One region of the Nostoc sp. UIC 10630 genome, then DNA from elsewhere that is predicted to be linked to it. Evidence: riboswitches for the same ligand, from Rfam matches in the RefSeq annotation. Region 1 holds a riboswitch; the other holds the start of a gene.
The links. A riboswitch is a leader RNA that binds a small molecule or an ion and turns the genes downstream of it on or off. The one in region 1 is predicted to bind cyclic di-AMP.
Positions count from the first base shown of each region.

Region 2: another riboswitch for cyclic di-AMP. It lies ahead of G1O98_RS01735 (glycosyltransferase); the one in region 1 lies ahead of G1O98_RS15775 (universal stress protein).

Region 1 is NZ_JAAGOG010000058.1:787-14,953, forward strand. Features, by position in the region: gene aroA (3-phosphoshikimate 1-carboxyvinyltransferase) at 1-565, shown strand, start outside; gene G1O98_RS15740 (PEP-CTERM sorting domain-containing protein) at 1,189-1,740, shown strand; gene G1O98_RS15745 (alkaline phosphatase) at 1,967-3,541, shown strand; gene G1O98_RS15750 (dienelactone hydrolase family protein) at 4,447-5,280, shown strand; gene G1O98_RS15755 (MFS transporter) at 5,674-8,793, opposite strand; gene G1O98_RS15760 (high light inducible protein) at 9,422-9,634, shown strand; gene G1O98_RS15765 (high light inducible protein) at 9,676-9,879, shown strand; gene G1O98_RS15770 (SLC13 family permease) at 9,968-11,305, opposite strand; gene G1O98_RS15775 (universal stress protein) at 11,418-12,035, opposite strand; cyclic di-AMP (ydaO/yuaA leader) riboswitch at 12,244-12,376, opposite strand; gene G1O98_RS15780 (nitrate ABC transporter ATP-binding protein) at 12,394-13,230, opposite strand; gene G1O98_RS15785 (ABC transporter substrate-binding protein) at 13,338-14,167, opposite strand, start outside.
Region 2 is NZ_JAAGOG010000003.1:72,790-89,725, reverse strand. Features, by position in the region: gene G1O98_RS01760 (MFS transporter) at 1-551, opposite strand, end outside; gene G1O98_RS40565 (hypothetical protein) at 1,168-1,299, opposite strand; gene argC (N-acetyl-gamma-glutamyl-phosphate reductase) at 1,569-2,558, shown strand; gene G1O98_RS01750 (DUF1350 family protein) at 2,676-3,674, opposite strand; gene G1O98_RS01745 (alkaline phosphatase family protein) at 4,154-4,480, shown strand; gene G1O98_RS01740 (hypothetical protein) at 4,774-4,986, shown strand; cyclic di-AMP (ydaO/yuaA leader) riboswitch at 5,241-5,455, shown strand; gene G1O98_RS01735 (glycosyltransferase) at 5,617-6,888, shown strand; gene G1O98_RS01730 (hypothetical protein) at 6,993-7,190, shown strand; gene G1O98_RS01725 (hypothetical protein) at 7,737-8,378, shown strand; gene G1O98_RS01720 (pentapeptide repeat-containing protein) at 8,389-9,195, shown strand; gene G1O98_RS01715 (glycosyltransferase family 4 protein) at 9,398-10,585, opposite strand; gene G1O98_RS01710 (PAS domain S-box protein) at 10,810-13,473, opposite strand; gene lepA (translation elongation factor 4) at 13,857-15,668, opposite strand; gene G1O98_RS01700 (hypothetical protein) at 16,283-16,519, shown strand; gene G1O98_RS01695 (ATP-binding protein) at 16,692-16,936, shown strand, end outside.

The DNA.
Region 1 (14,167 bases):
AGAACCCGATGCGTCAAATGCTTCTTACTTTTTTGCCGCCGCCGCCGTCACAGGGGGACGGGTGCGCGTCAAACATTTGACCAAACAATCGTGTCAGGGTGATATTCTCTGGCTAGATGTTTTAGAACAGATGGGTTGCGAAGTTAAAGCTTCGGATGATTACACCGAAGTGACAGGGCCGAAGCAATTGCAAGGCATAGATATTGATATGAATGATATATCGGATTTAGTGCAAACATTAGGTGCGATCGCGCCTTTTGCCAGTTCACCGATTACCATTCGTAACGTGGAACATATTCGCTATAAGGAAACTGACCGAATTAAAGCTGTTGTCACAGAGTTGCGTCGGCTAGGGGTTCAGGTTGAAGAATTTCCAGATAGACTAAAAATTGAGCCTGGCCCCATTACCCCTGCGGAGATTGAAACCTATCACGATCATCGAATGGCGATGGCTTTTGCTGTCACTGGTTTGAAGGTTCCAGGAATTGTAATTAAAGATCCTGGCTGTACAGCAAAAACCTTTCCAGATTACTTTACTCGATTCTTCAAAATGTTAGAAGAATAATTGAGTAGTAAGCTAACGCGCCTACATATTGCAATATTTTCCGTGTAGACCGTCATTAGTCATTAGTCATTTGTGTTTACCAAAGACAAAGGACAATTGACAAAGGACAACCTCACCAGTTGATGTGCAATCTTATTTGCGTAACAGCTTGTTCTGTAGCGACTGTCTTCATTTCGTGTTTGATTTTAGTTGTGGGTTATGACTCATAATAAGTAGTCTGTAGTGGGGACTGATGTCCCCAAAGCTAGGATTTTAGTCCTGAATACGAACGAAGATATTTATTTGAAAAGGTTTTTGCTGAATTCAATAATCTTTATAGGACTTAGGGACTTCCAAGAAATAAATTATCCAAAACGAACCACAGAGACGCAGAGAACACAGAGGAAGAAGAAATAGAGAGTATTTTTGCGTCAGTTTTGGGATATTTTTTTATAGCCCTATATATTGCAAACTTAAATTCTATCTTATTTTACCTCTAATTAAAGTCTGCTTAAACTTGCAATTTTAATATAAGGTGCATCCAATTATTTGGAGACTTATTTCTCTTTATTAAAAAGGGAAGAATCATTGATTTCTATCACTATTCTAATCAGTGATATCAGTTTATTGTGAGGAAAATGGAGATGAAAATAGTTCCAAAATTAGCCATTGCTGCTGCTAGCCTAACTTTAGGTTTTGCTATTGTAGATGTAAAATCTGTATCTGCTGCAATTATTAATTACGCTTTCACAGTTGATAGTCCTGTAACTAAGGGAAATGGCTTTTTTAGCTTTGATGACTCGAATTTGAGTAATGACTATACTCCCGAAGCTACAATTCAGTCACTCTCTTTTCAGTTTGACGGTGATTCTACCGTCTACACAGAACAAGATGACAACAACTATCCAGACTTTCCTGTTGCATTTCAAACCACATCTTTAACAGGACAAACATCTTTTGCATTAGATTATTTGTTCAACGATAAATCTGATCCTGCCAGTTCTACCAGTTACGAAATCATCGGTGAAGATTTTACAATTTTCTCTAGAACTTCTCCAGATGCTGAACCCATATCAGGTAAAGTTTCCTATACACAAGTACCTGAAACTACACCTTTAGTTGGCGCTCTCTTTGCTTGTAGCTTTGGCTTGATGATGAAGAGAAAATTAACATTGATGAAAAAGGTTAAAATCTAACCTTCATTAAGTTGATATTAATGCTTTCTTTGCCAAAAATTAATCTCTTATTAGTAGGCTTTTCTGTAGCGACATAACATCTAACACATTGATAATAATGGGAAAAATGGGAATTAAAACCTGATTTTGGTAAGGGAATTAATTACTAAGTTTGCCTACGATTACCCTGTCTTCTTTGTGTTAGCTGTTGCTGTGCTTTAACTTACCTGTTACTCAGGAGTAGAGAATGGTAGATTACCGGAATTTTGAGCAGTTCTTGCATAGTCGAATGAAACGACGCAACTTAATTATCGGGGCAGGAGCATTGTCTGGTTTAGCGATCGCTAATCAATTTTCTCATCAAACAGCGATCGCTACAGGTAGATTTTCTAATTATCCTTTTACCTTGGGTGTAGCGTCGGGTGAACCCTATCCTACCAGCGTAGTGATTTGGACTCGTCTGGCTCCTGAACCCTTAGAGGGAGGTGGAATGCCACCTGTGAATGTGCCAATTCGCTGGGAAGTAGCAACTGATCCTGATATGAGGCGCATTGTCTCTAGAGGTACGGTACTTGCAACCCCACAACTAGCTCACTCAGTGCGAGTTGTGGTAGAAGGACTGCAATCTGATACTTGGTACTGGTATCGGTTCCTTGTCGGTCAAGACTCTAGCCCTATTGGTCGCACTCGTACAGCGCCTTTAGCAAATAGCTATTTGAGTAAATTTAACTTTGGTCTAGTCTCCTGCCAAAACTATCAGCAAGGATTCTATACCGCCTACAAATATCTAGCACAGGACGACCTCGATTTAGTAGTGCATGTTGGTGATTACATCTATGAAGGGGGAATCTCAACCACTACTCCCAGAAAGCACAATAGTTCAGAAATTCTCACCTTAGAAGATTATCGCAACCGTCACGCCCTTTATAAAACTGATACCAATCTCCAAGCAGCCCATGCAGCATTTCCTTGGATTGTTACCTGGGATGACCACGAAGTAGAAAACAACTACGCCAACAATATTTCAGAAATTGATACTGAACCAGATCAGGATCGGGCTATTTTCCTTCAACGGCGGGCTATTGCTTATCAGGCTTACTACGAACACATGCCACTGCGCCCCTTTTCGCGTCCCGTTGGCCCCGATATGCAACTTTACCGTCGGCTTTCCTTTGGTAATTTAGCAACCTTCCATGTCTTAGATACCCGCCAATATCGCACCGATCAGCCCTGTGGTGATGGCACTAAAGAACGTTGCCCAGAGAATTTAGATCCCAATGCAACCATTACCGGTAAGGCACAGGAGACTTGGTTATTCGATGGTTTAAATAGCTCACAGTCAAAGTGGAATGTTTTGGCACAGCAGGTTCCGATTGCTCAACGAGACATGAAACCAGGAGAAGGCGGAACTTACAGCATGGATAAATGGGATGGTTATGTGGCTTCGCGCGATCGCCTCATGGCTTTCCTCGGACAGCGCCAGCCCTCTAATCCAGTATCCTTGGCAGGTGATGTACATTCCCACTGGGCGATGAATCTCAAAGCTAACTTTGATAATCCACAATCCGCCACAGTTGGCAGTGAATTCGTCTGTTCTTCAATTAGCTCCGGTGGAGATGGATCAGACACCACCCCCGCAGTTGAAGCTTACTTACCCGATAACCCACACATTAAGTTTTTTAATAATCAAAGGGGCTATGTTCGCTGTTCTCTGACTCCCACAAACTGGCAGACAGACTATTTGGTGATGTCAAATGTCACAACCCCATTTGGCACGATTAGTAAGCGGGCTTCATTTGTGGTTGAAGATGGTCATCCATAAATACAACAAGTTTAATGGTTTAATTCCCAGGTATTGACACCAGATAATCACAGATGGATACAGATAAATTATCAGTATTCATCCGTGTTTTTATTTTTAGAAAATTGACTTTTGCAAGTCGATGCTTTCTAGTGCCCACTCAATCCACCAAAGAATTTATCAGTTGGACTCGTAACCGCGTTTCAATCCCTAATAGGGATTTTGATAAATTGCAATTCTAAGCTTTACATCAAAACAATACATTTCAAAATTTTCAATCCCTAATAGGGATTTTGATAAATTGCAATTAGCGGGAGCCTGAAACCCAAGCTGTATTTAATTTTCAAGATACAGTTGCGCGATTCAAGGGCAATCATAGCATTACAGAATTTGTTTGGAAAGAGTGCCAGAAAAATTTAAAGGCTGAAATCGTCTTTTGGTAAGTATTTCAGAGATTGCGCGGATTATGATTAGGCGAGTAATGGGTTGAAAGCCTTACTGTATCTGGAATAGAAGCACTTTTTGGGGACTATAGAATTTGTACACCTACCCTTCCGCGCATTTGAGATAGGGGAACCCAGTCAGAAGGTGACTCAGTACCGAAAATTGTTTAGTCCCGTGGCTTATTCTTTGCCAGTACAGGCGGCTTTTCTCTGACCAAAGCCACATATAGGACTCATATTTGATTTTTGAAAAAATCAGTATAGCTCAAATAGGCTTTTTAACTGTAGCCTATTGCCTGTTGCCCTCCTATCGTGCTTGCGCTGCGTGAACAGAAATCAAATCAGATTGCTATAGAAGAAACATTTGGACAGCAAACGAATCTAAAATATTACGGTAAACTGATTCATAAATTGTAATATTTGTTGTCGTACTACTGTACTGATAACCAACAATAAAGTTTCCGCCAATTTAAGGTAGAGATGATGAAAGAAATAACACGCCGCAAATTTATCGCAACAAGCACCTTGGCGACGGGTTTTGCCTTGGCAGTGCAACCCATTTCTGCTCAAGTCACCGCTACCGATGCTAAGGGGTTGGTAGCTGGTGCAGTGAAGATTCCCGTCAAAGATGGTGAAATTCCTGCCTACAGAGCAGCACCCGCCACTGGTGAAAATTTCCCAATTGTCTTGGTAATTCAAGAAATCTTTGGTGTACACGAGCATATTCAAGATGTTACTCGTCGTTTTGCTCAGTTGGGATATTTGGCGATCGCACCGGAATTATTTATCCGTCAAGGCGATGTCACTAAGTTAAGCAGTATAGACGAAATTCGCCCAATTGTTGCCAAAGTACCAGATTCTCAAGTGTTATCCGATCTCGATGCGACGGTAAAATGGGCTGTGAAATCAGCTAAAGGCAATGCCAATAAATTGGCGATTACAGGTTTCTGTTGGGGCGGCCGCATTACCTGGTTGTATGCGGCACACAATCCCAAGGTGAAGGCAGGTGTAGCATGGTATGGGCGGCTCGTGGGCGATGCTACCGAACTTCAGCCCAAGTATCCAATTGATATTGCATCGGCGTTGACAGTCCCCATTCTCGGACTCTACGGTGGCAAAGATACGGGTATTCCCCTTGATACAGTAGAACAGATGCGCGATCGCTTAAAGTCTAGCAGCGGCAAATCTGAAATCATCGTCTACCCCGATGCACCCCACGCTTTTTTTGCCGATTATCGCCCCTCCTACCGCGAGAAAGATGCTAAGGACGGTTGGAAACGTCTTTTGGCATGGTTTAAGAAGTATGGCGTTTCTTAAGCTGTCATTTGTCATTTGTCATTGGTCATTAGTCATCTCCAGAAATTAAATATGCGTTACCCATAAACCTTGTAGAGACTTAGCAGTGCTACGTCTCTACATTCTTTTTCGGAGATGTCTATTAGTCATTGGTCATTGGTTTTTAAGCATTTCTTTGTTCTCTTTGCGGTAGTCTGCGGCAAGCCCTACGGGTTCGCCAGTTCCTTTATGCCGGGGAACCCGTCCACCGGACTGGCTCACTGCTCCGCGTCTACGTTAAAAAAAATTGACTTTGGCAAAGAGTTTTAGCCTTAACTGAACTATATTGAAGGACAAATGACAAATGACAAATGACAAATAGAAAAGCCTCCCGATAATGAGAGGCTTAAATGTGAGCGGAGACAACTTGTTAAACTAGGGCCTTGCAGCCAGCGCTCCTCCTAATGCAGAGAAAACGGCGGAGACGGATGCTGTGGCAAACAGCCACCACGCTGCTGTAGCTGCGGCTTTGCGGGTTTCTTCAGCTTGTCGCTGTGCTTGATGCTTCACCTGTTCTAGGCGGCGTTGGGCTTCTTGCTGTATGCGTTCTGCACGTTGCAATACTGTGTTGCGGGCCCGTTCAATTTGGTCGATGATCCGGTTGGCATCTTCCTCAGAGATATCCTCACGAGAACTCATAATTGCTACTAAAGTCTCACGATCAAAAGAAGATAGGCGATCGCGCAGGGCATCAAATCCCGCTTGAGGATCGTCAAAAAATGTGCGGACATCGCGCTTGATACTATCGTAATTTAGTTCCGGGCGATCCAGGGAGTTAAGATAGTTGCGGATGCGGGCAAAAACCCCATCAATTGCATCTTGAATGCCTCGTTGGATATTCCGCACTTGTTCTACAAATTGATCCCTGACGGAGACAATATTATCGGCAATCCGCGCTGCTTCTTCATCAGACATATCTTCCCGAATTTTCAGCAGGGCGATGATGGTAGAACGGTCAAAATGGGAAAGGCGATCGCTAAAACTTTCTACCCCGACTCGTGGATCGTGCAATAGTAGTTGCAAGTCGCGTTTGATACCTTCAGGATTGAGTTCTTCTTTACCAGTTTGGCGCAAATACTCTTCTAGATAAGCTTTGAATGTTTCTGCTCTTTGCTGTGTACGGGTAGCTAAACGACGAGGCGCACGTACAAAGTTACGAATCGAAGTTTGGGTGGAATCAATGATTTCATTGACTTGTTGTTCACTCAAATCTTGACGTTGACTGAGCAACTTCACCAGTGTATCTCGGTCTAACTGCGACAATCGACGGCGTAATGCGCTGGCTCCCTCTTTGGGATTTTCAAACAATTTGCTCAAATCTCGCTGAATACCTTCAGGATTGAGTTCTTGTTTACCAGTATTCCGTAGATAGTCTGCGATCGTGGTCGTAACAGAGTCGTATTGCTCTTTGGCTTTATCCACTACAGCTTGGGGTGTGTGGCGAATATTATGCCACGACTCCTCAGCCGCATTGATGATTTGATTAACTTGATCTTCACTCAAATCTTGGCGCTGACTCAATAATTGCACTAAGGTATCGCGGTCAAAGCGAGACAACCGTGCCCGAATTGAACTAATTCCAGCTTGGGGATCTTCTAATAGCTTTTTAAACTCCGCACGGATGGCATCAGGATTCAGTTCTGATTTCCCGGTGTTACGCAGATATGATTCTACATTCAGCCACAGGGTTTCTGCTTGATATTGTGCCTGTTCAGCTAATCCTTTGGATTCTATCAAGACGCGATCGCGTTGTTTTTCCAATTCATCCAGAATGCTGTCTACTTCATATAGCTGGATATCATTCCGTTCTAGCAATATCTCCCGGATTTCTTGACGTTCAATGTGCGCCAGTCGTAATGTCAGGGTTTCATAATCTGCATCTGGGTCTTGCAACAGTGGTTTAAAATTCCGCTCAATGCCTTCAGGTGTCAAATCTGTTTTCGGGGTAACGAGCAGATAACTTTCTACTGCGCGTTGCAAGTCTTGGACTATTTCTCTTTCTTCGATACCTGTAACTGTCACCAGCACATCTTTGCGGACAACTTCTAGCTGATTTGCAATGCGCTGAATTTGGGCTTGGGTAAGTAGTCCCCGTTGTTGGAGAATTTTGACGAAATCGTTACGTGATAATCTTTCTAGTTCTCTGCGGACTATTCCAGGGTCAGCTGCTGGGTCGTAAATGACATCACGAAATTCTTGGGCAATTTTTTCTGGGCTTAGTTGCCAAGCATAAGTGTTGTACAGATAATTTTCGATATCAGATCGAATTGGGCTATAGGGTTGTGATGGTGTTGGCAAACCTAGCTTATCTGCTTGTTGGGTGACTTTATCTTTGGCTGTGGTAAGGCTACCTAAGATTTTTTCCACATCCAAATCAGATAAATCTGTGCGTCCCAACACAATGCCGGTTAATGCCGATAGTCCTTGCTGGATGGTACTTTGAATTGGCCCAACAGTAGATGCCTTTTGGTCAGCTTCCTTGGAACCACGTGTTTCTGCAACTAATCGATCCAGCTTGGCGTTAAGTTCATCTGTCTTACTTTGTCCTGCTGGAAGTGATTTCAGATAATCCATTAACTCACCCATCCGGTCTTCAGTGGGTGAATGCTGACTTACTACCTGTTGCCAAACCTTATATAAAGTATCAGCAATGCGGGTAACGTCTTTTTTGGAAAGGTCGGTACGGCTGCTGACTAACTCGATAAACTTTTGGCGGTCAATGTTGCGAATATCTGGAGTCCCGGCGATCGCTTTTAATTGGGGATCGTTGAGTAAATTTTCAAAATCACTCCGAATTTTCGACACATCCAACTCTGGTGGACGCAGCTTATCTAAATAATCTTCTATGTTTTCCCGAATACTTCCAGGGTCGATGCCGCTTCCTAGTTCTCGGCGAACGGCGGCGGCGGCGGCTTCAGCTGTTGCGACAACTTGATTATTGACAGCTTTCGCGCCTAGTGCGGCTGTAGCTGTACCCATAATCGCCTGAAAACCGGAAGTTGCCGTATTTACGACTGAGCCAATTAAGGAACCCACAGTAGTGGAACTCACCCAAACCAGGAGTAAAAAGTAAGCACCCCAAATCACCAAACCGAGAATTGCTCCTAAGCCTGGATCTAAGATTACAAGGCTTAATTTCACTGCCAGGAAACAGGCAATTAATAAAGCGATCGTTACAGTGAATAACGTCCAAATCCCTACTGCTGTGCCGATTTTGCGAATGCTGCCGCCCAAACTTCCGACTTCCCCAGAATCTGAATCCGAGTCAGATGAGTGCCCCAGATAGGAAATCCCGGCTGCAAGGGAGAGATTAGTTAGAACTAATTGGAAAGCAAAGGCTAGGATCACGCCGGAGATTAAGGCCACAAAAAAGCGCGGCCCGGAAGTCAGAACCGATGCCTGTGCTGGCGTGACGTTTGAGGGATCTACTGGAACCTGTGCTAACCACAATAGTGGTTTGTAGAGTCCCAGCATGATTTCCGTACTTTGGAACATTGTATTTCCTTCTACTAAGTTTAAATTTGGGGAATTAAGATTTTCTTGAGAAGCAACTCTTAGTATTTTTGTCTGTACCTATGGCAATACCTAACTGTTTAGTTCAGAATCGTAGAATTTAGCTGTTGAAAGCATCTCTCCAAGGGCTGAAAACTATATACAGCAAAAGATATAAATTTTATTATCTAACGATAAAAGTAGTTATAAATTTGGTTAATTATTGGCTGCCACGCTCTTAATTTTAACTGCTTAATCAAAATGATTGATTTTGCCCAAGCTATAGTTTGATTACTAGAACTTTACATTTATTTATAATTATCTTTTTATCACCCTCTCAGGGTGGATTTGTCTGCACTAATATGTTGTTGATTATCGTCCCCAAGAAGTGCCTGTAGTTTGTGCCTACAGGCAGAAAGCAATTTAGTTATAAATAGCTACATTAAAGTTAACAAATGAATTGTTGACGACAACAAGATGGCAACTCATTATTCCAGGGATTTGCCAATACTTGCATAAAGAATAATTTGCTTTAGAATTCAGTCGGTTATAGTGTCTAGCGCGATGTTTTACATCTGATTGACTGCTAGAAATTAAACATCTCAAAAGCTAAGAAATTTTGGATAAACAAATGGCAACTCAAGAAACTCGGTCTTCTACTGATTTACCACCTGTTGCACCAGAATACAACGGTGTAGACCGCAACGCTTTTCTGTTTGGCTGGACTCCTCAAGCCGAAATTTGGAATGGTCGTTTGGCAGCAATTGGTTTTCTCGCCTATTTACTTTGGGATTTAGCTGGCTATAGCGTTTTACGCGACGTACTGCACTTAGTTGGCTACTAAAGATTGAACCTTTGAAAACTTACTGGATATTGGAGAAAAAAATGGAACCTCGATCTTCTACTGATTTAGCACCTGTTGCTAAAGCCTACAATGGTGTAGACCGCAATGCTTTTTTGTTTGGCTGGACTCCTCAAGCCGAAATCTGGAACGGTCGTTTGGCAGCAATTGGTTTTCTCGCCTATTTGCTTTGGGATTTAGCTGGCTATAGTGTCTTACGCGATGTATTGCACATAATTGGCTATTAGTAGCTACAGCTATATAAGACTTCCGCAAATAATAATCTAAACCCTAGTTTTCAGATAGGGGCAATTCATAAATTGCCCCTACCTTTATCTAAAGTAAAAAGCGAAACAACACATACAAAGCCGAAGCTACCAGTTGCAACAGCATCACTGGAATGCCGTAGTGCAGGAAAGTTTTAAACGAGATGCGTCGTCCATGCTGCTCAGAAATACCGGCAGCGACGATATTAGATGATGCCCCTACTAATGTGCCATTACCTCCCAAAGTTGCACCAAACATCATGGCATAAAAAAGCGGTAATACTTCTGGGGGAAACTGCCCTTGAAAATCTTGGGCTAGAACTTCTGCGGGTGCTAATCCCACAGTCACAATGTATTGTTTGAGTAAGGGAACCATACCCACCACTAAAGGAATATTGGGGACTACGCTGGATAATATACCTACAAAAAATAATAAAACTAGGGAACCTAGGATAATATTTTTTCCTAAAATTGCTGCCAATATTCCTGATAAACCATTAATTACACCTGTTTTTTCTAACCCTCCAATTAGCACAAAAATACTCATAAAAAATATTAATGTACTCCAGTCTACATCCCGCAAAATATTGTTAACTGAATCGATTTTGCTATGGTGAGATAACAATAAAGCTAAAGCTGCTCCTAACAAAGCTGCGGCAGCAGGCGAAACCGGAACTGGTAGAGTTTCTCCAACGACAAAAAATAGCAGGACGAAAAATACTATAACTGCACCAAAGCTTAAAGCTCGTGGATGATTAATTTGTGGATGTGGCAGTTCTTCTAAATTATCTAACTGGGTATTCCAAATTTTACGAAATAAAAATGGTAGTGTTGCAATTACTATAGCAACGGCAATTACCCCTCCTAAACTCAATTCCCATAAATAATCTGTAAAGCTGATATTTACAGCATCACCAACAATAAAGGTAGCTGGATCTCCAACTAAAGTTAGGAGTCCGGCACTATTAGCAACAAATACCATTAAAATTAACAAGGGAACAAAATTTATCCCCACTTCTTTTGCCATTGGTGGAATTAAAGGCGCTAACAACATTACTGTTGTGGCATTTGGTAAAACTGCACAGATGGGTGTCACAATAGCCACAATACCGAGTAATAGACGCTTGCCTTGTCCCTTAGCTAAGAGTACTATTTGAGTTGCTAAATAATCAAATATCTTGGTAGGCTCAAAAGCTCGTACTAGCACCATAACTCCAAAGAATAAACCTAGTGTTCCATGACTGTTGCCGATATAACCAACAGCTTCTTCTAAAGTCATGACGTTGGTAAAAACTAATAATAATGCTCCCAATAATGCCGCGATGGTGAGATGTACCCATTCGGTCATCACTAAAATAATGACACTTATAAATGTAATTACACTAAGGATTGCTTGCCAGTTGTCCACATCTTACTCCTGAAGTTTTATTTGTTGCATATTAGTGAAAAAAGCCACCTAGTTTTAGGTGACTTATCTATGATTACAATTGGATAAAAATTACTGAAATTTTAAACAGCGATTATTCATCAATACAACTGGGAATACCCAAAACGGCGCAGGGGAAATTATAACCTAATGCTTCAATCATCGGATGATTAACAGATTGGCAACCGAGAAATAGAATATTGGCGGCTTCTGATTCAACAACTTTGTGAAGTTCTGTGGAAATGCTGCCAAACCGCAAATGAGATTTGAAGGAACCTTGCCATTCTTCAGCCAGACTTCGGGCTTGCCAGAGAATTATATCTGCTTGTTGCAAGGGAGTTACCACTGTTTGCAATTTGGGTTGAGTTAACACCTGTGTCACAGACTTTGATACTTCACTAATTTGACATTCTAATGAAGGCTGTTGTGGAAAGCTCAAGATATTTGGATATTGACTGCTTTGATTGTCTTCTAATACATAAACAGCCTGAACTGTAACTTCTGCATTAGTAGCTAGACGGGTTTGATGGGCAATCCAGAAAGCAATATCTAGTGCTGTATGACTGTTAGGAGATGCGTTGTATGCAACAATTAAGTTAACTGCTTTTGATTCTTGAGGTTTTTTAGAAAAAGGTTTTTTTGGTTCTGGCAGCAGTACCATTTGTTCAATTAAGTCATCTCGACCTGTGGCACTTTGCAGACGTGCTAACATTGGCTTGATTTGCACAGCTTTACTTCTCCCAATGAAATGAATTAGTAATGAGAAAGAAGCAGGGGGACAAATTTTAGATTTTTGGACTTTGGCTACCCTCAGTCGAACAATTTTGGATTTTAAATTGAGTAACGATAACCAAAATTGCAAATCTGAAAATCAGTCTAGGAAACCCCAATAATAACTGTATTACAGCCAAAATCTTGGGGGTTCCTTCCATTGCCTACGGAGTTAGCTGACGGGCTAAGACTGGAAGGTGTCTCTCGTAAGATTAGCCCCAAACATTGGTTCCTCCGTTCCAAATCCAGCTTTGATGAATTTGAATTAGGCTACCCACTAAAAAAAATGATAATCTAATTTACTCGTCTTGGGCAAAATATCGATCGAGGAAATTCAGGGCGTGGTTACGGAGTTCAAAATATTCTTTTGAGTTTCGCATGGCAGCGCGATCGCGTGGACGCTCAAAAGGAACTTCTAAAATCTCTCCTATACTAGCAGATGGGCCATTGGTCATCAAGACGATGCGATCGGACATATAAATTGCTTCGTCTACATCGTGGGTAATCATCATCACTGCTTGCCGATGGTTTTCCCAAATATCCAATACCTGCCGTTGCAATTTGCCACGAGTTAGTGCATCTAGTGCCCCAAAAGGTTCATCCATCAGCAACATTTTGGGACGAATTGCTAAGGCTCTGGCAATACCTACTCGTTGTTTCATCCCTCCAGAGATTTCATCAGGATATTTGTCAGCTGCCGCCGTCAAGTTTACCATTGCCAAGTGTTCATTTACAATGCTAATTTTTTCAGCCCGATTAGCATTTTTTAGCACTTCATCCACAGCTAAACGGATATTCTCTCGCACGGTTAACCAAGGCAACAATGAATAGTTCTGAAATACCATCATCCTTTCGGCTCCAGGCTGACGAATTTCTTTGCCATCAAGCCGAACTGATCCGGAAGTGGCTTTTTCTAAACCAGCTACTATCTTTAATAGAGTTGATTTCCCACAACCAGAGTGACCAATTACAGAAATATATTCATCTTCACCAATCGTTAGATTAACTCCATCTAAAACGACAAAGTTATCTTTATCAGGTGTCGGATAAGACTTGACTAAATTTTCAATTTCTAAAAATCCAGTGCGGGGCAGAACTCCTGTCTGGGTATTAATAGGTAATGAGGTATATTCCATCATCAAAGGCTCCCGAAATAATTTAGTCAATCAATTTTGGATTAACTGCGACTTGTACCGAAAATCTAAAATCTAAAATTGCCAGAATCAAGATTTAAAGTTGGGATTTAAGACATGAAAAAGTTAGTGGGAGCGTTAGCCCTGATAGCAAAACTATTCAGATAGCCCACAGGATCACTGGGATCGAAGCCTTTCTTATCTATAAATACCTCTGGTGGTTCGACCTTGTAATCATCCTTGGGACACTCGATGCCCATTTCAGATGCTATCTCCCGATATAAATCTGTTCTCCAGCCTTGTCCGGCTAGTTTCTCAGCATTTTTGGGGAATTCCTTAATTTGTCCCCACCGTGCTGCTTGTGTCATCAACCAGATACTTCTCGATCGCCACAAGAATGTTGAGTGTTCTCCTGGCTGTTTCGGAAGGTTGTCAGGAATATCGAAGAAAATCGTAGTATCATCGGCTTTAATGGTGCGGTCTTTGCCATCAAAGCCGCCATAGTTATAGTTTCCGAGAATTCCGGGACTGGTAAACTTCGCAATTGGGGCATCTTTCTTTTTGGGTCTTGCACCTGTAAAGGAACGTTCTGTAAGCAGTTCAGCAACTTCTTGGCGGTTTTCTGCTTTGCTGCAATATTGGCAAGCTTCAATCATTGCCTTAACTAGAGAACGATAGGTTTTGGGATATTTATCGATGAAAGATTCCATCACTCCTAAAAGTCTATCTGGGTGTCCTAACCAGACTTCTTTGCCTTGTGCAAAGGTAAAGCCAATGTTTTCGTTACCTGTTATTGCCCTTGTATTCCAGGGTTCTGCAACCATGTAAGCTTGCATTGCACCAATCCGCACGTTTGTCACCATTTGGGGTGGCGGTACGATGATGACGCGGAACTCTTTAAGCGGATCAACCCCTGCGGCGGCGGATAAGTAACGGATAA
Region 2 (16,936 bases), on a different contig from region 1:
AGAACAAAGTTAAATGGCTGGGCAATTTGCTTGAGCAGTAAACCAGCACTCAAAGCACCAATAATACTCATTAGATTAGCAGCCGCAGCTAAAGCACCGTAAAAAATGCCAAGCCTTCCCGATGGAACAATTTTAGCAACCATACTTTGCCAAGCAGGAGCGCTAAATCCGCTACCTAGTCCCTGCCAAATGAGGATGGCGAATGTCAAATATAAGATAGTTTGGTGATTGAGTTGTAGCTCTAACAAAGCAACCAGTGCTAATCCTAAAAAAGGAAGTTTCTGGTGAATTGTCAACCACATTACAGTTGGTTTGTAATACTGTAATCGAGCTATTCTATCAGCTGTTAATAGCTGAGGTAGTTGCCAACCTAAACGCGGAATAGCTGGGATCAGACCAATGAGCAATGCAGAATTGGTTAAACCACTAACAAATAGAGGAATAATCGTGATATAAGAGGCAAAACCAGCTCCTAAACCAAAAAATGCACTTTCAACAACATTGACCGTTAAGTTATGACGAAGGTCTTTTTGAATTTTAGAGTTAGGCATTTTTATAGATACTGCAAGTGTAGGTAAGTTTTTATTCCATACCAAAATCCGGCTTGAAAAATCCGCATTTAGAATGTTAAAAATTGGGAAAATAAAGCTATGAAAAATCTATCTCTCAGTTGAAAGAGCGACAAATACCTGTGTTATTTATTACTGTTTTAATTTAGATTCTTTCGGTTATTGTTTCTCTAAAATAGAATAAATACTTTTAAGGTTTCTAGTTTTTTACTCACGGGTTATTTTGGTAAACTGGGACAGTATTTTAAACAGGTTTATGTTCTTTTCTTAAGCGCTTAGTAAGTGCTAAGTACCGAACAAAAATCTGAGTTCCATAGATTGTTCCCAGATGCCGCACTTAAATCATCAATTGGAAAATATTTTTGTAAAAAATCTCAAATTATGAATCTGCAAGGTTTTTGGCAATTTACACTCCAACAATTTGGAACAAATACTGTAAACCGCGATTGTACTGAGAGATAGCAAGAATAAGTCAGGTATTCTCCAGGTGTATTTAGCAGTAAGATCAGGACAAAGTAGAACTTGGAAACAGCTCGTCAAAGCGTTGAATAGCAAGCTTGGTAAGCTGAAAGCCTTGCATAAAGAAGGCTTTTGGGAATTATTCCTGGTGAAGATGAAGAATACGCCAAGTTGAGGTGGTATTCATACGTGCGATCGCAGAAGATAGAAAGCGATAAAATACTGGTGTAAAGCCCAAGTAGGGGAAGAAAGCGTGACTTGTTAATGCCAAGTCTGCGGAGTTTTTCAGTCGGTAATTATCTAATTTTTTACCACCTTATAAATTAAAGGGTTGAAACCATCCGTTTTCCGCATAGGACAAGAGATATTTAAAGCCTTTTTGAAGATCCTTCAGAAGGTGCAGAGTAAACAGTTGCGAGTCAGAGTTCCCCAGAACTATTGCGTGGTAAGTTTGATTTGGGGTGTAAATTCCCATCTTGAACTTTGATAACTGATAGCTGTTTTAAAATACTACTGACATCTAAGGATACTCCCCGCATGATTACTAAACCTAAGATTTTCATTGATGGCGAATCAGGAACCACAGGCTTACAAATTTATTCACGTCTCAATCAACGGGATGATATCGAGTTAGTTAGCATTGAGGCATCTAAACGTAAAGATGCAAGTGAGCGAGCTAAACTAATTAATGCCGTCGATGTTGTTATTCTCTGCCTACCTGATGATGCAGCCCGCGAAGCTGTTAGCTTAGTAAGTAGTACTACGGTTAAAATCCTTGATGCTAGTAGTGCCCATCGGACAGCTAATGGCTGGATATATGGGTTCCCCGAACTCAATCCAGGACAGCGAGAGAAAATCGCCAGCGCTCAGTTTGTCAGCAATCCAGGCTGTTATCCCACAGGATTTTTAGCCTGTATCCGTCCGTTGATTGCTAAGGGACTTTTAAAAAGTAATTTTCCCATCACCGTGAATGCAGTATCAGGTTACTCTGGTGGCGGAAAGAATCTTATCAAACAATACCATACCTTCCATGAACAGCAAGCCGGGGGCGAGTCACTATATCCTTATGGAATCTACGGTTTGCAGTTTGGACATAAGCATGTCAAGGAAATGCATTATTATTCAGGGTTAGCATCGCCGCCACTATTTGTACCTTCAGTAGGGGATTTTGAGCAAGGGATGCTAGTTCAAGTGCCTTTGCCGTTAGGAACTTTGGATAATCCACCATCAGGTGAGGTAATCTATGAAGCGATCGCTGATTACTACCAAGGTGAAAAATTTGTGCAGGTTGCTCCATTCCAAGATTCTACTCTGCTGCGAGACGGAATATTTTTGGATGCGATGTCTACGACGGGCTACGCCTACGCAGTGAACGGCACTAATATTGTTCAGGTTTTTGTATTCGCCAATGACACCACCAAAGAAGCATTGCTAGTTGCTCGTCTCGACAACTTGGGCAAAGGCGCATCAGGAGCTGCAATCCAAAACCTAAACATCATGCTGGGCTTTCCAGAAGAATTGGGATTGTGATGAAAAAGCATTAGGGAATGGGGAAGAAGCAGGGGAGCAGGGGGAAATTATTGAACAAGTCTCTTCCTTGTCTCCCTTGCCTCTTCTCAATGCCCAATTCCCAATTCCCAATGCCCATTATTTTGATTCTTCTTTGAGTGCCTCAAGTAATTCAATTACATGATGCTCAAAGCCTCTATTTCGATCTTGAACTGACTCAATTAAAGGTTTGTCAAAAAGATTAATGACAGTATTACCTAATTGAATACCTAAAGGTTTTAAATGCCCACCGTCTAAAGTTTCGAGAAATTTTTGAGGTGGTCTTTTCAAAATATCAGTAAACCATTCACAGGTTAACTTAGCAATCTTATCAGACTTAAAACAGACTAAACCCATGATATTAAATAACCCACTATCCTTGATTAAATTCTTGGTTTCTTCAGGGTTTGGTTTTACACCCAAACCAAGATTATCGATGATATCGGCTAAAAATTGAGGGCGAATTGCACTGGCTGTATCGCTAATATCAGGTGCTAAGAGGATAGAAACTTGCCCTCTAATAAAGACACTATTAATTTTAATTTCCCGACCTATGTAACTATAAATTAGTTTCTGATCTTCTATAATTTTTCGTTTAAGTTCCTCGACGAGAATGTTAATATCTTTAATTACACTTTCTATTTGGGACTTATCTGAAGTATGAGATAGCAGATTCCGAATAAAAGGTTCTCTTTTTTGAATATCATCTGGCAGAGCGGTAAATCCTTCTAACAGGGAAATATATTTACAGCCAAGGCTATGTCCAATCCAAGAAAAGTTTTTATCATCTAGATAGGCTTCATAATCATATCCCTCAACACTTGCCATCCTCACAAGCTCTGGCAAAATCTCATACTGCTCTCTCATCAAAAAACCAGCTTCTACATAATGGTTAAAAGTAAAATTAAACGGCAGAAGAATAATCGTGTATCCCTGATTAAATAAAGACTGAAGTAGATAGCGATAAAAAAGCATGGGGCCAAATGTACCAAAGAAAGCCCCTGCAATAAATTGAATTACTCCTTTAGGCTGTGGATGCAGAGCAACCCAACTGTGAGAAACGGGTTTAAATCTCAGTTTTAAATTTGTATTAACCATGACTTAGCAACGAGTTCATCTCATTTTGGTACGTGTATAGTTAATCTCCAAACTGATGTTGCTGCTTTTCGGATTCTTTAAAAAATATTTTCCCAAAACTGAGATACTCGGTTCAATAACATAGTAAACGTTTGTAGCTCTCAAAGCATTTATGAAAGAGAGATATTTCAATGATTTAATAAACTTTACTTATATAACTTCAAATACTTGATATCTTCACAGCCAGTATAAATACTGCTATTGTCCATTTCAATTGGCTGGAAGTCAAGCAGCCATCTAAATTTATTCTGGGATGAAAAATTGGTATTCCTTTTAATAGATAATAAAATTTTATACATAGTTTTATTAAATACTAAAGCCCCAAAAATCCGTAAATACCTATATTTGGAGATGTAAGAAAATGGTTTTACTTAAGATATATAAGACTTTTCTGATAATAGCTACAGTTACACTTGTTGCAGTATTGACAGCTTCAGGGTTTGCTAAGACGCTACCAACGCAGTGTAATAATTTTTATTACCGATGGGTTGCGACCTAGCAAAGTTAATGATGATGAAACTCCTAATCTTCATGAAATTCGCCAACAGGGTTTAAGTTTTGTCAATAGTCATTCGTTGTTTCCTACTTTTACTACCGCTAATGCTTCTGCGATCGCAACTGGACATTATCTCGGTGATACTGGTAATTTTAGCAATACAATTAATGTTGGCTTTTCTGTCAAAAGCGCCAGTAACAACCCCGTTCTTTTTTTAGAAAAAATGCTGTTTTGGGGGAAATTAGCCAACACTTTGATGGTAATTACTTAAACGAAGAAAGCCTATTTAGATGCTGCACATGAAGCTGGGTTTAGTACTGCCGCCGTTGGCAGGATTGGGACAGTATTAATTCAAGATATTACTCAAAGACCTGGTAAATCCACAATTATAATTGATGATGCCACCGGGTCTCTAAGCTGATGTGGCTATTACCTTAGCTAAGATTTTAAATTTGAATATTCCCCATCAAGAAGAACTTATAGGTCTTGTTTCAATACGGTTCGGATAAGCATTTTTCACTTTCCTTGTGGTCTGGGTAAAGGGTAAGGGGTAAAGGGGAAAGGATGTATTTAAAACCTTTACCCTTTAACCGAACCGTATTGGGTCGTGTTTTACATGAATCTTTGGTCAAAGGAGTCAAAAAAGTTACTTTTAAAGCTAATACTTTGACATCCCAACCAAGTACTAATGGATTAAAAACGATCCTGAAGTATCAAACTGTTGGCTCAACTCGATATTTTGACGTTGGAGGTTTTCCTCTTGGACGCTTGGTTTAGCAAAATAGTACGCCATTGCTATATTTAACTCTTTGAAACTCTCAAAATTATTTCATTCCCAGAAACTAAAGAAAATGTAGCAATCAACATCAGTAAGTGTCTTCTTGAGAGCTTCTCAACAACACTAACTTTCCCCTACAGTCTGATTCTTCAAAGCTAGTTACAACGCGCTTTGAAGTGATTAGCATCACCATTTTTTTGTTCATACTGTTGACATAGTTGATGACTAAAGGTTATAAAAATTTAAAGAAAAATAAATCAGTCTGCCTAATCCACTATATTCCCAACAAACATTTGTAAAGGGTAAACCGGAGCGGAGGAACCAAACCTGGGGCGTATTTTGAAGAAAGTTAGTAGTTAATAGTGAGGAGTTAAAAGTTACTAAACTCATAACTCATAACTTTCTTAAGAAGGACATCTCTCAGTCCTAGCCCGTCAGCTAACTTCGTCGGCATTGAGAAGAGACTGAACGAGCAGCATTCTTAACAAGTAATGCCTTGTTCTCGTCAGTGTCCTTTGGCTGGTAACTTTGCGGTTCGTTGTGCCTGCCCTCGACCTTGAGAGAGGATAATAATATCTTGATTTCTGGCGTTTGAGGCAGGATTATTTACCTTGAGGTGAAAATCAGCTATGTTCCAGAATAAGAAACATCGCATTGCCCTAATTTCTGTTGATGGCGACCCGGCCGTTGAAATTGGTCAAGAAGAAGCTGGGGGTCAAAATGTTTATGTGCGTCAAGTAGGTTATGCCTTAGCCCAGCAAGGTTGGCAAGTGGATATGTTCACTCGTCGTAGTAATCCTGAACAATCTGCGATCGCTCAACATAGTCCAAACTGTCGTACTATTCGGTTAAAAGCTGGCCCAGCTGAGTTTATCGGGCGAGATAACTTGTTTGGCCATTTACCTGAATTCATCGAAGAATTCCAGAAATTTCAGCAGCGCCAAGGGTTTCATTACTCCTTAATTCATACCAACTACTGGTTATCATCTTGGGTGGGTATGGAGTTGAAAAAACAGCAACCCCTGATTCAGGTACATACCTACCACTCTTTAGGAGCCGTTAAATACAGAAGTATTGGTGATGTTCCTGTAATTGCAGCCCAGCGATTGGCTGTAGAAAAAGCCTGCTTGGAAACTATAGACTGTGTAGTTGCAACCAGTCCGCAAGAACAGAAACACATGCGGGTACTCGTTTCTAGCAAAGGGAATATTGAAATGATTCCCTGTGGCACTGATACTGACAAATTTGGGGGAATTCAGCGAACTACGGCGCGAGAAAAGTTGGGAATTGCCCCAGATGCCAAAATGGTTCTCTATGTTGGTCGCTTTGACCGCCGCAAAGGTATTGAAACCTTGGTAAGAGCCGTTGCCAAGTCTAATTTAAGAGGTGAAGCTAACCTCCAGCTAGTAATTGGCGGTGGTAGCCGTCCCGGTCAGAGTGATGGAATAGAACGCGATCGCATTGCTACCATAGTGAATGAACTCGGATTAGAAAATTGTACAACCTTTGCTGGTCGCCTAGATGAAACTGTTCTCCCCTTCTACTACGCCGCTGCTGATGTCTGCGTAGTCCCCAGCCACTATGAACCTTTTGGTTTAGTTGCTATTGAGGCAATGGCTAGTCAGACACCAGTCATAGCTAGTGATGTTGGCGGGTTGCAGTTTACTGTTGTACCAGAAGTTACAGGATTACTTGCACCTCCTAAAGATGAAGTCGCTTTTGCTACTGCTATAGACCGCATTCTTACCAATCCAGCTTGGCGAGACCAGTTAGGTGAAGCGGCTCGACAACGGACAGAAATCGCCTTTAGTTGGTACAGTGTCGGATTCCGACTGACTCAACTTTACACTCGTTTGTTGGCTCAAACTGCACCCAATACCCAACTCCGAATTGCAGCTTAATTTTTACAGCTTTATGCGCGGAACTAATATCATCAGAGTTATTTTGCCGCGCACAAATAGCCAACGACAAACTACTCAACCTAGTTAATTAGGAAGTCAGAATTATGTTGCATATCGGGGATTATGCTTTGCATCAAAGAACAGGGCAAATTGGTCAAGTTTTCGGTTATGGGCATGAGGTAATGGATGGAGTGTACATAACCACCCTCAAAGTCAGAGTGAGCAAGCATAAAGGAACTCGTCGTCAAAGCAGATTTCTCGAAGATGCTTACTCCAGATGGATACTGGCAGAGGCAAAATAAGGGACTTAGAGTAAAAAAACATCTCATCTCCAGGAAGCACAACTGTGCATCCCTACAAATAATTTGGGATAATTTATTTTTTGGAAGTCCTTAAACTAATAGATTTGTTTTTCTATTAAACGCAGAAAAACAAATCTATTAGTCTATCAAGCCAACAATACTTGGTGAGGCACTTCTTAAAATCTCTTTTTGTCAATTTAATTGGCTGCGGTTTTGGCAGCATTTTGAAGATAGCGGGGAAAGTTCACTGAACTTTCCCCGCTTCAGTTTAGCTAAAGACTTTTTTTGTCACATTAACTTAATCAATAAATCAAAACAAGCATTGCCCGATTTAGGATTGCAGGCAGCGATTTGTGCGTAATAAAGCTTGTACAATTATCAAGGCGGTTTTTACTGCCAGAATACTTCTCAGGTGTAGAATTTATCGACAGCAAAATTTTTATACTTTGTACTTTCCCATCCTTCACTTGTGGCAAAAATTACCCAAGTTAGGCACTCATATCTTGCAATAGATAACTTTTACCCTTATGACTGGAGAGCAAAATCTTGGGAATAGAACTACGCAGTTTCGTATTTCTCGACAACCTGCAACCTCAACATGCAGCATATATGGGAACAGTAGCCCAAGGCTTCTTACCATTACCAGGGGATACATCACTGTGGATTGAAATCTCTCCTGGTATCGAAATTAATAAGATTACGGATATAGCTCTGAAATCTGCCTCTGTCCGTCCGGGAGTACAGGTAGTTGAACGACTATACGGACTATTGGAAGTTCATTCTAGCTCCCAAGGGGAAACGCGAGCTGCTGGTCAAGCCATTTTAGCGGCACTAGGAGTCAAAAGAGAGGAATGTCTGAAACCGCGTGTTATTTCCAGTCAGATTATCCGCAACATCGATGCTTATCAAACACAACTGATTAATCGCACGCGCCGGGGACAGCTACTACTAGCAGGACAAACACTATATGTATTAGAAGTGGAACCTGCTGCTTACGCCGCACTCGCTGCCAATGAAGCCGAGAAAGCGGCGAGGATTAACATTCTTGAAGTTCAAGCTGTAGGTAGCTTTGGACGACTTTACTTAGGTGGGCAAGAACAGGATATTCTAGCAGGTGCGGCGGGAGCTTTAACGGCCATTGAAAATGTAGCTGGCCGAGCAAATCCTCTAGGTGGTCGTCAGGAGTAAAGGAAAGAAAATGGCAAATCGAGAGCATCTAGCTTTACTCAAAGCAGGTGCAGTGACATGGATTGAGTGGAGAAAGAAAAATCCTCAGATTGAACCAGACCTCAGTGCTGCAAATCTGCAAGGGCATAACCTCAGAGGCGGAAACCTCCAGGGGGTAAATTTGAGAAAGGTAGATTTAGGTAATGCTTTACTGGTGCGAGCAAACCTCAGTGGTGCTGACCTCAGTAGTGCCAACCTCAGCAAAGCCTTTCTCATTGAAGCTAACTTGAGTGATGCTAGCTTGAGTGTTGCTAACTTGAGTGGTGCTATACTTACGCAGGCAGATTTGAGTCAGGCTAATTTGATTGGAGCCGATTTGAGTGAGGCGAATCTGAGAGGCGCTGTGATCGCTCATGCTAATCTAATTGGAACTGACCTAAGAGGCGCTAACTTGAGAGATGCCGATTTAGGTGCAGCGAAGCTAATAAGGGCAAATCTATCTTTTGCCAACCTGATTGAAGCCAACTTGATTGAGGCTGACCTCAGTGAAGCAAGTTTGTACGAAGCGGAAGTATTGGGGGCTTATCTTTATAAAACTGACTTATACAAAGCTAATTTGAATAAGGCTCGCTTCAGTGGCGCTTACCTGTTGCGGGCTAACTTAAGTGAAGCTGACTTGAGTCAAGCTGACTTGAGTTGGACTAACCTTAGAGGCGCGAATTTGGCAGGGGCAAATCTCAGAGGAGCCAACCTGAGAGGAGCCGACATGAGAGGAGCTAACCTCAGTGGCGTAAATCTTCAGGAGGCAATTATGCCTGACGCTTCAAAGCACGATTAGTTAGCAACAAAAGGTAATTGTGTTGATTATTACAAGGTTTGCGGTAAGCGTAAAGCTCAGTCACTTCAGTACTGAGATATCAGCGACGTGAGCATTCATCAAGGCAAATGAAAAATCCGGTTTCCTCCCCTTTACAAAGGGTTTGAGGCTCTATTGGGTGTAAGTCCTACTTTTTGAAGAAATCGCCGCTGTGAAAAGTCTCTTACCAGGAAATTTGCGATCGCTCTTGCACAACTCGCTGATATACTTCTTGAGTTTGCCTAGCTAATTTCGGCCAGCTAAAGCGCCGCTCTAAATCCTCATAAGCGTTATCCACTAGCCATTGTCGATAACCTGGATTTTTCAATACTTCCAAAATTCCCCAAGCTAAAGAGTCGGAATTGTTCACCCAAGTAACAATGCCTGTTTTTGTATGTTGCACTACTTCGGGAAAACCACCTGTATCGGAAACCACTACAGGCACGCGAGAAGCAAAGCTTTCTAAAGCTACAATTCCAAAGGGTTCGTAAAGACTAGGAAAAACGGCACAGTCAGCAACAGTTTGGAATTTATCTAAGTAATCATCAGAGAGAAAACCTGTAAAATAGCAATGATGCCAAATTCCCAAATCCCAGGTTTGGCGTTTGAGATGGTCAGTATTTCCACCACCAACGATGACAAATTTAACGTTACCTCCCATTTCCGAAAGGATTTTGGGTGCAGCATTAAGTAATATAGGTACACCTTTTTCGTATGTCATGCGACCGAGGTAGTAAACGATTTTCTCATTGTCTGTAGCAAATTGGCGGCGAAAATCTAGTGCATGAAAATCTACGTGATGCTGTTTCTTTTCGGCTCTGATACCGTTATAGATAACATCAATTTTGTCCCAAGGACTGTGTAATGCTCGTTCTACCTCTTGGCGCATATAGTCGCTACAAACAATAATTCGCCAAGCATTGTAAGCCAGCAAAGTTTCTTTGCCATTTATATAGCCTTGAACCTCTGTATGAATACCGTTATAGCGTCCGTATTCTGTAGCATGAATTGTGGCAATTAGTGGTATTTTAAAATTATGCTTGAGAGCGATCGCAGCATCTCCAACTAACCAATCGTGGGCATGAATTAAATCAAAGGGCCCTTCCTCCAAGATCAACTTACCACCGTGATCTCCCATACTCAAGTTGAGATTCACTACCCAGTGGAAAAAGTCGTTACTATAAGCCACAGGCACCCGATGTACCTTTACTCCTTCAACCACCTCATACATCGATGCGTGACCAAACTCCGCCGTAATCAGGTGGACTTCATGTCCTAGCTTTACCAGTTCCGGGTACAATTCCGCTACATGTCGCGCAATTCCCCCAACAATCCTTGGCGGAAACTCCCAACTCAATACCAATATCTTCATCTGTTAGACTCCCCGACACTTTACAAATATCTAAACAACTACATTTACCTAAAAATACAAGTCTGGCGAATGCAGTGAGTACTTTTACTAAATTTTTAGATTTTTTAACAGTTATTTTGTTAAAGTTTATCAAAGGTTATCAACTGTGTGCTATCGATAGGAAGCAATGTATAATACTAATTCGTAATTTAAAACACTTGAGTGCCCGTTTTGTAACTCAGGCTTTAAGAAGGGGTAACGACGCAAACAGTATGAACTCGATCGCGCCCTTGCTGTTTAGCTATATAGAGTGATTTGTCCGCAGCATTAATCAAGTCTTGCGGCGAAGTTTCGGAATTTGGCACAATGCTGGCAACACCTAGACTAACAGTAACGCGATCGCACACACTAGATTGAGCATGGGGAATGGTCAAGTCCGAGACTGCTTGTCGAATAGTTTGAGCTACAGAAATTGCTCCTTCAATCTCTGTACTAGGCAGAATCACAGCAAATTCTTCGCCGCCGTAACGAGCTACTAAATCGGCTGGACGCTTAATAACACTTTTAAGCGCACTCCCCAATTGCCGTAAACAATCATCTCCTGCTAAATGCCCGTAAGTATCGTTGTAGCGTTTAAAAAAATCGACATCGAACAAGATTAAAGACAACGGTATTTGCTCGCGTTTGAGTCGATGCCACTCATTCTCAAGATACTGATCGAATCGGCGACGATTGGCTATTTGAGTCAAACCATCTAAAGTGGCCAATCTTTGCAGTTCTTCATTGGCAGCTTGTAATTGCTGGTAGAGTACTGATTGATGAATAGCGATCGCTACCTGACTGGCTAACTGCTGCAACAAATTAACTTCAAATGCTTGCCAGTAACGAGGTGCGCTACACTGATGAGCAATGAGTAAACCCCACAGATGCTCCCCATTCAAAATCGGTACTACCATCGCAGCCTTGATTTGATAGAGTTGCAATAACTCAAAAACATCGGCTGAAAGATCAGACTCCTGAATATTATGCAGGACTGTAGGTAATCCCTGGTAATAGTAGCTAAAATCTCGTGTTCTCGAAAATGGGTGCAGTGTCTGCTCTAATCTCTGCGGGTAGTCATCACTCAGCGATTCTGCCGCGAAATAGCCATTTCCGTCAGATTCCAACTGGTAGATAGCGACGGAATCTGAACCCAAACATTCTCGAATACTGTTGACTGTTGTATTTAAAACCTCCTCCAAATTCAGTGATTGCCGAATCTGTTGAGTTACTTCAGTAATTAGCCGTTCCCCCTCTGCCTGTTGTCGCAGTAATCCTTCAGCTTGTTTGCGAGTGCTAATATCTTCTACCGAGCCAAGAATCTGTATCGGAGTGCCGCTAGCATCTCTGGCAAATACGACTTCTCGTGTATTCAGCCAAAGCCACTCCCCATTTTTATGTCGGAATCGGTATTCGGTGGAAAGAACTTCGTTGTCGCTAAGGTTGACGAAGCGACTTGGTATGTCATAGCAGAGGTGTTGGTCGTCTGGATGAAAGCAATTCAGGAACCACTGCGGATCTGCGTTACAAAATTCCTCTGGAGAGTAGCCTAAAATACTAAGACTTTTTTGGTTAAGATAAATGCTTGTTCCTTTTAAGAGATCAAATAAATACAAAATATGCGGTACGGTATTAGCAACCTTTTGGAGAAAGTCTTGACTTGAGCGCAATGCTTCTTCAGCTTTTTGGCGTTCGCGCAGTGCGGCTTGATATTCACTAATATCTCGTCCCTCAGAAATAAGTAATGTTACACACCCTGTTTCATCGAGTATGGGACGTAGTGAAAAATCAATCGCGATCGCTTGATCGTCTCGATCCAAAACCTCAACTTCATAGCGAATAGATTCACCATTAGCAGCAGCTGCGATCGCAGTTTTTAATTGTGCTTGTGTCTCTGAAGAAATTGTCCACCATTTTGCCTCCCAAAATGGCTTACCGACTACTTCTTCTCGAGTAATCCCAGCAAAGTCTAGTGCTGTTTGGTTAGCCTCTAATACAATTCCATTGGGCTGAAGTAATCCGATAAACTGATTGGTTTGATTGAAAATCGCCCGGAATTTTTGCTCATTTTCACTTAATGCTTCTTCTACCTGTTTGCGGTCAGTAATATCTCGTCCAACAGATTGAAGTTCTACAAGAGTACCCTGGTCATCAAATATGCCTCGAATAATCCACTGCGTCCACCGCACGCCAAGGTTTGCTATGGCCCGATTTTCAATGGCAATCACGGGATTTTCGGAACTAATGGAATTTACCTGACTAAACACACGTTCCCGGTCTTCCTCAAACACAACAGGTTCGTAGTGTTGGGCAATAATCTCTTCTCGCTTGAGTCCAAAAAATCGACAGAAAGCTTCATTAACAAAAGTAACAATACCATCTGGTGAGCCTCTAGCAATCAGTTCCGTTTGATCTTCGAGGATGGCACGATAACGCGCTTCGCTCTCTTGCAATGCTGCTTCTGTCTGTTTGCGTTCGCTAATATCAAACACTAAACCCTGAAGTACCTGAGTTTGTCCATCCGCACAGAGAACAAGATTAGCTTGATCCCGCACCCAAATTGTTCTACCATCGCGCCTCATCATTCGATACTCGACCCTCAAAGGCTCTCCGGTGGTGATTGTCGTATTTACAGCTTGCCAATAGTGATCGCGATCGTCTGGATGAGTGTAATTTAACCAACTATTAAAAAAACTGTGATGCCAATTTTCGGGGGCAATGCCTAACAATTGTTGCAGTTGCGGACTAATATAAGCTTCTTGAGCAGTGATGTTAATCGGTAAAATATAAACAACGCCCGGAATTTGTTCTACCAGAGTGCGGTATTTTTGCTCTGCCTCAGAGAGTTCTTGGGCCTGCTTGCGACTCATGATGTTTTGAATTTCTACAATAAATATATATTTTGCTGTTAGAAATCCTGCATTAGAGGCACGCTCAAGGATTTTTGAGCCAATGGCTAGTTAGTCTCTGGCTTTCTGAAAGCTAAACCTACCAGCAGCAGGCTGAAACTCTTACGCTTGAGGCTGCTGTTGACAGCCTTTGTAATTAAAATTAACAGATATTGAAAAAGAATTCAGAATTCAGAATTCAGAACAAAAAATTTTGGTGGGGGACTGAAAATAGTAGATTCAGACGCTTTTGCTAGCTTGCTGCTTTGCAGGAGTATGCGGACTCGCTTTGCGTAGCGATATCCGCCATTCGGACTCAAATTCATTCTGACTTCTGACTTCTGACTCCTGACTCCTGAATTCTATTAGCTTTGATCCAAGCGCAGTACTGCCATAAAAGCTTCCTGGGGTACATCTACAGTACCTACAGATTTCATCCGCTTTTTACCTTTTGCTTGCTTCTGTAAAAGTTTCTTCTTCCGGCTGATGTCACCACCGTAGCATTTGGCTAGCACATCTTTCCGCAAGGCGGGGATGTGTTCGCTGGCGATAACTTTACTGCCAATAGATGCCTGAATTGGGACTTTGAATTGATGGCGGGGAATTAATTCTTTAAGTTTTTCTGCCATTGCCCGCCCAACGTTGTAAGCTTTGTCTCGATGCACAATCATCGCCAAGGAATCCACAGGATCGCCGTTAATCATGATATCCAGCTTCACCAGAGGGTTTTCACGGTAGCCAATGAGGTGATATTCCATACTAGCATAACCGCGTGATCGCGATTTCATCTGATCGAAAAAGTCAGTCACAACTTCCGCCAAGGGGAGTTCGTAAGTCAGAGTGGTTCGTCCTTGGGCGAGATATTTCATATCTTTAAAGATGCCCCGGCGATTTTGTGACAACTCCATCAAGCTGCCGACATAGGTTTCCGGCGTTATCATCTCTACTTGGACATAAGGTTCTTCAATTCTTTGGCGATCGTTGGGAGAAGGCAAACGGCTAGGATTATCGATGTAAAGTTCCTCTCCTTTGAGAGTAATCACCTTATAAACCACCGAGGGGGCTGTAATGATTAAATCGAGATTATACTCCCGCTCTAGGCGTTCCTGGACGATTTCCATGTGCAGCAAACCCAAAAACCCGCAACGGAAGCCAAACCCCATCGCGCTCGAAGTTTCTGGTTCGTAATGCAGAGCTGCGTCGTTGAGTTCCAGCTTTTCTAATGCTTCTCGCAAGTCTTCAAATTGGTCAGCATCAATGGGGAACATCCCACAATAAACCATTGGGTTCGCTTCTGCGTAACCTGGTAAGGGTGACTCAGCTTTTGCCTTACTAAGGGTAATTGTGTCACCCACCCGTGCATCAGCTACTGCTCTAATTGCCGCTCCCAAATAGCCTACTTCGCCAGCGTGGAGTTCTTCAACTTGCTTTTGAGTGGGAGAAAGAACACCTAACTCATCAATTTCAAATTCTTTACCGGATGCCATTAAATGAATGCGATCGCCTTTTCTGACAGTGCCATCCATCACCCGGAAATACACAATTACTCCTCGGTAACTGTCGTAATAGCTATCAAATATTAACGCTCGTAACCGTTCATTTATGGTATTGGGCGGTGGCGGTATCCGCTCCACAACTGCTTCTAAAATCTCATCAATACCAAGTCCTTCTTTAGCAGAAGCCAAAATCGCACCACTGCAATCTAGACCGATAATTTCTTCAATTTCGCCAATTACCCGTTCTGGTTCTGCCCCAGGTAAATCAATTTTATTCAAAACCGGAATAATTTCCAGGTTATTCTCTAAGGCTAAATAGACATTTGCCAAAGTTTGCGCCTCCACACCTTGGGAAGCATCTACTACCAATAGCGCTCCTTCACAAGCAACAAGAGAGCGGGAGACTTCATAAGAAAAATCCACGTGTCCAGGAGTATCAATTAAGTTCAGCACATACTGCTGACCATCCTTAGCTGTGTAGTTCATCCGGGCAGCTTGCAGCTTAATCGTAATGCCGCGCTCCCGTTCCAGATCCATGTTGTCGAGAAACTGTTCCTTCATCTTTCGGTCTTCAACAGTGCCAGTCGCTTGTAGCAAGCGATCGGCGAGGGTTGATTTCCCGTGGTCGATGTGAGCAATAATACAAAAATTGCGAATGCGAACTGCGGGAACGTCAGTCATATACTATCTTTGCCTTAGCAGCAACCAAAGTTAAAAGAGCAATTTACTTAATGTATTTTAATGCTTTCTTAGCCAAGACGCTCCGTTTTTAGTGCTGAGTTCCGAGTGCTGTTAGCGCATAGCTAGGGTTTAGCCCGTGCTGAGTTAGGAGTCAAAAGTTAAGAGTTAAAAGTTAGAAGTTAAAAGTTAGGAGTTAGGAGTTATTATTTTTCCCCTGCTCCCTGCTCCCCTACCCTCTTCACCCCATCTTTAACTTTCGATCTAAATAGGTGGACTTTTAAGAATATTATGAAAGTCTATTTGTCGCTGCTAGTATTCAACAGCTAGGAGCGTACAATAAATGTAAATAAGTACATGTAGGGATCATGTAGTGATCTTGGGCAATTACGACCTGTAATTACTCATAATCACTGATTTATCGGCAAAACTTCTAGAGCCATTGTCTAGTCAGTTATATGAAAAATGCGATTTAAAACTTAAAGCTGTTACTTTGGTGCTATTTCGGGGAACTATGTAAATGTCCCATTGAAGATTTTTCAGTGAATTAGCCCAAATGATGAATATAACTACTTTACAAAGCTTTAGACAAAACCAATTCAGAGTATATCAAACCTATGAATATGCAAGAGAAAACTACCGAAGCGGAAAACACACGAGCCGATAAGGTAGAAATTGCCGTCCGCCTGGACTCCGAGTTACTAGAGCAAATTCAGCATCTCACCAATGACCCAAGTAAAGTGATTGAGGTAGCAATTCGCCAGTGGTTGCGTGGTGAAATCCTCAGAGATGACGAACTGACACGCACCCCTGTGCGTACTCCCGTTCCTCCTCGCGGTGAATGGAACGATTAATGCCATCAGTCATCTGTTAATGCAAGTTAAAAAAGGTGAAGTTTGCCAAGCTGGATTTCAGAACACCAAGAAATACCCAATAAAAGCAAAAAAGCTGTAAAAATTTATGTATAAATTTTAGCAGCTTTAGTAAAATTACGGTCGGATATCCTTTGTCTATCCAACTCAATTAATGACTATTACTGCCAATTCCCAATTGCCGAATGTATTTTCCCAAAATCTGGAATCTATTGCCAGTAAAACTGATGGCTCATTACCAACTCTAGGAGCTGAGTTGGTGTATACGCAAGATGGGGCAGGGCGCTATCTGACCTTTCATTGGCAGCACAGCGAACTCCTGGGGTTAAATACCGAAAAAATAGTTGACGAGCTGAACCAGACGCAAACCTTTGCCCCAGTGGATAAGGTTAATTATGT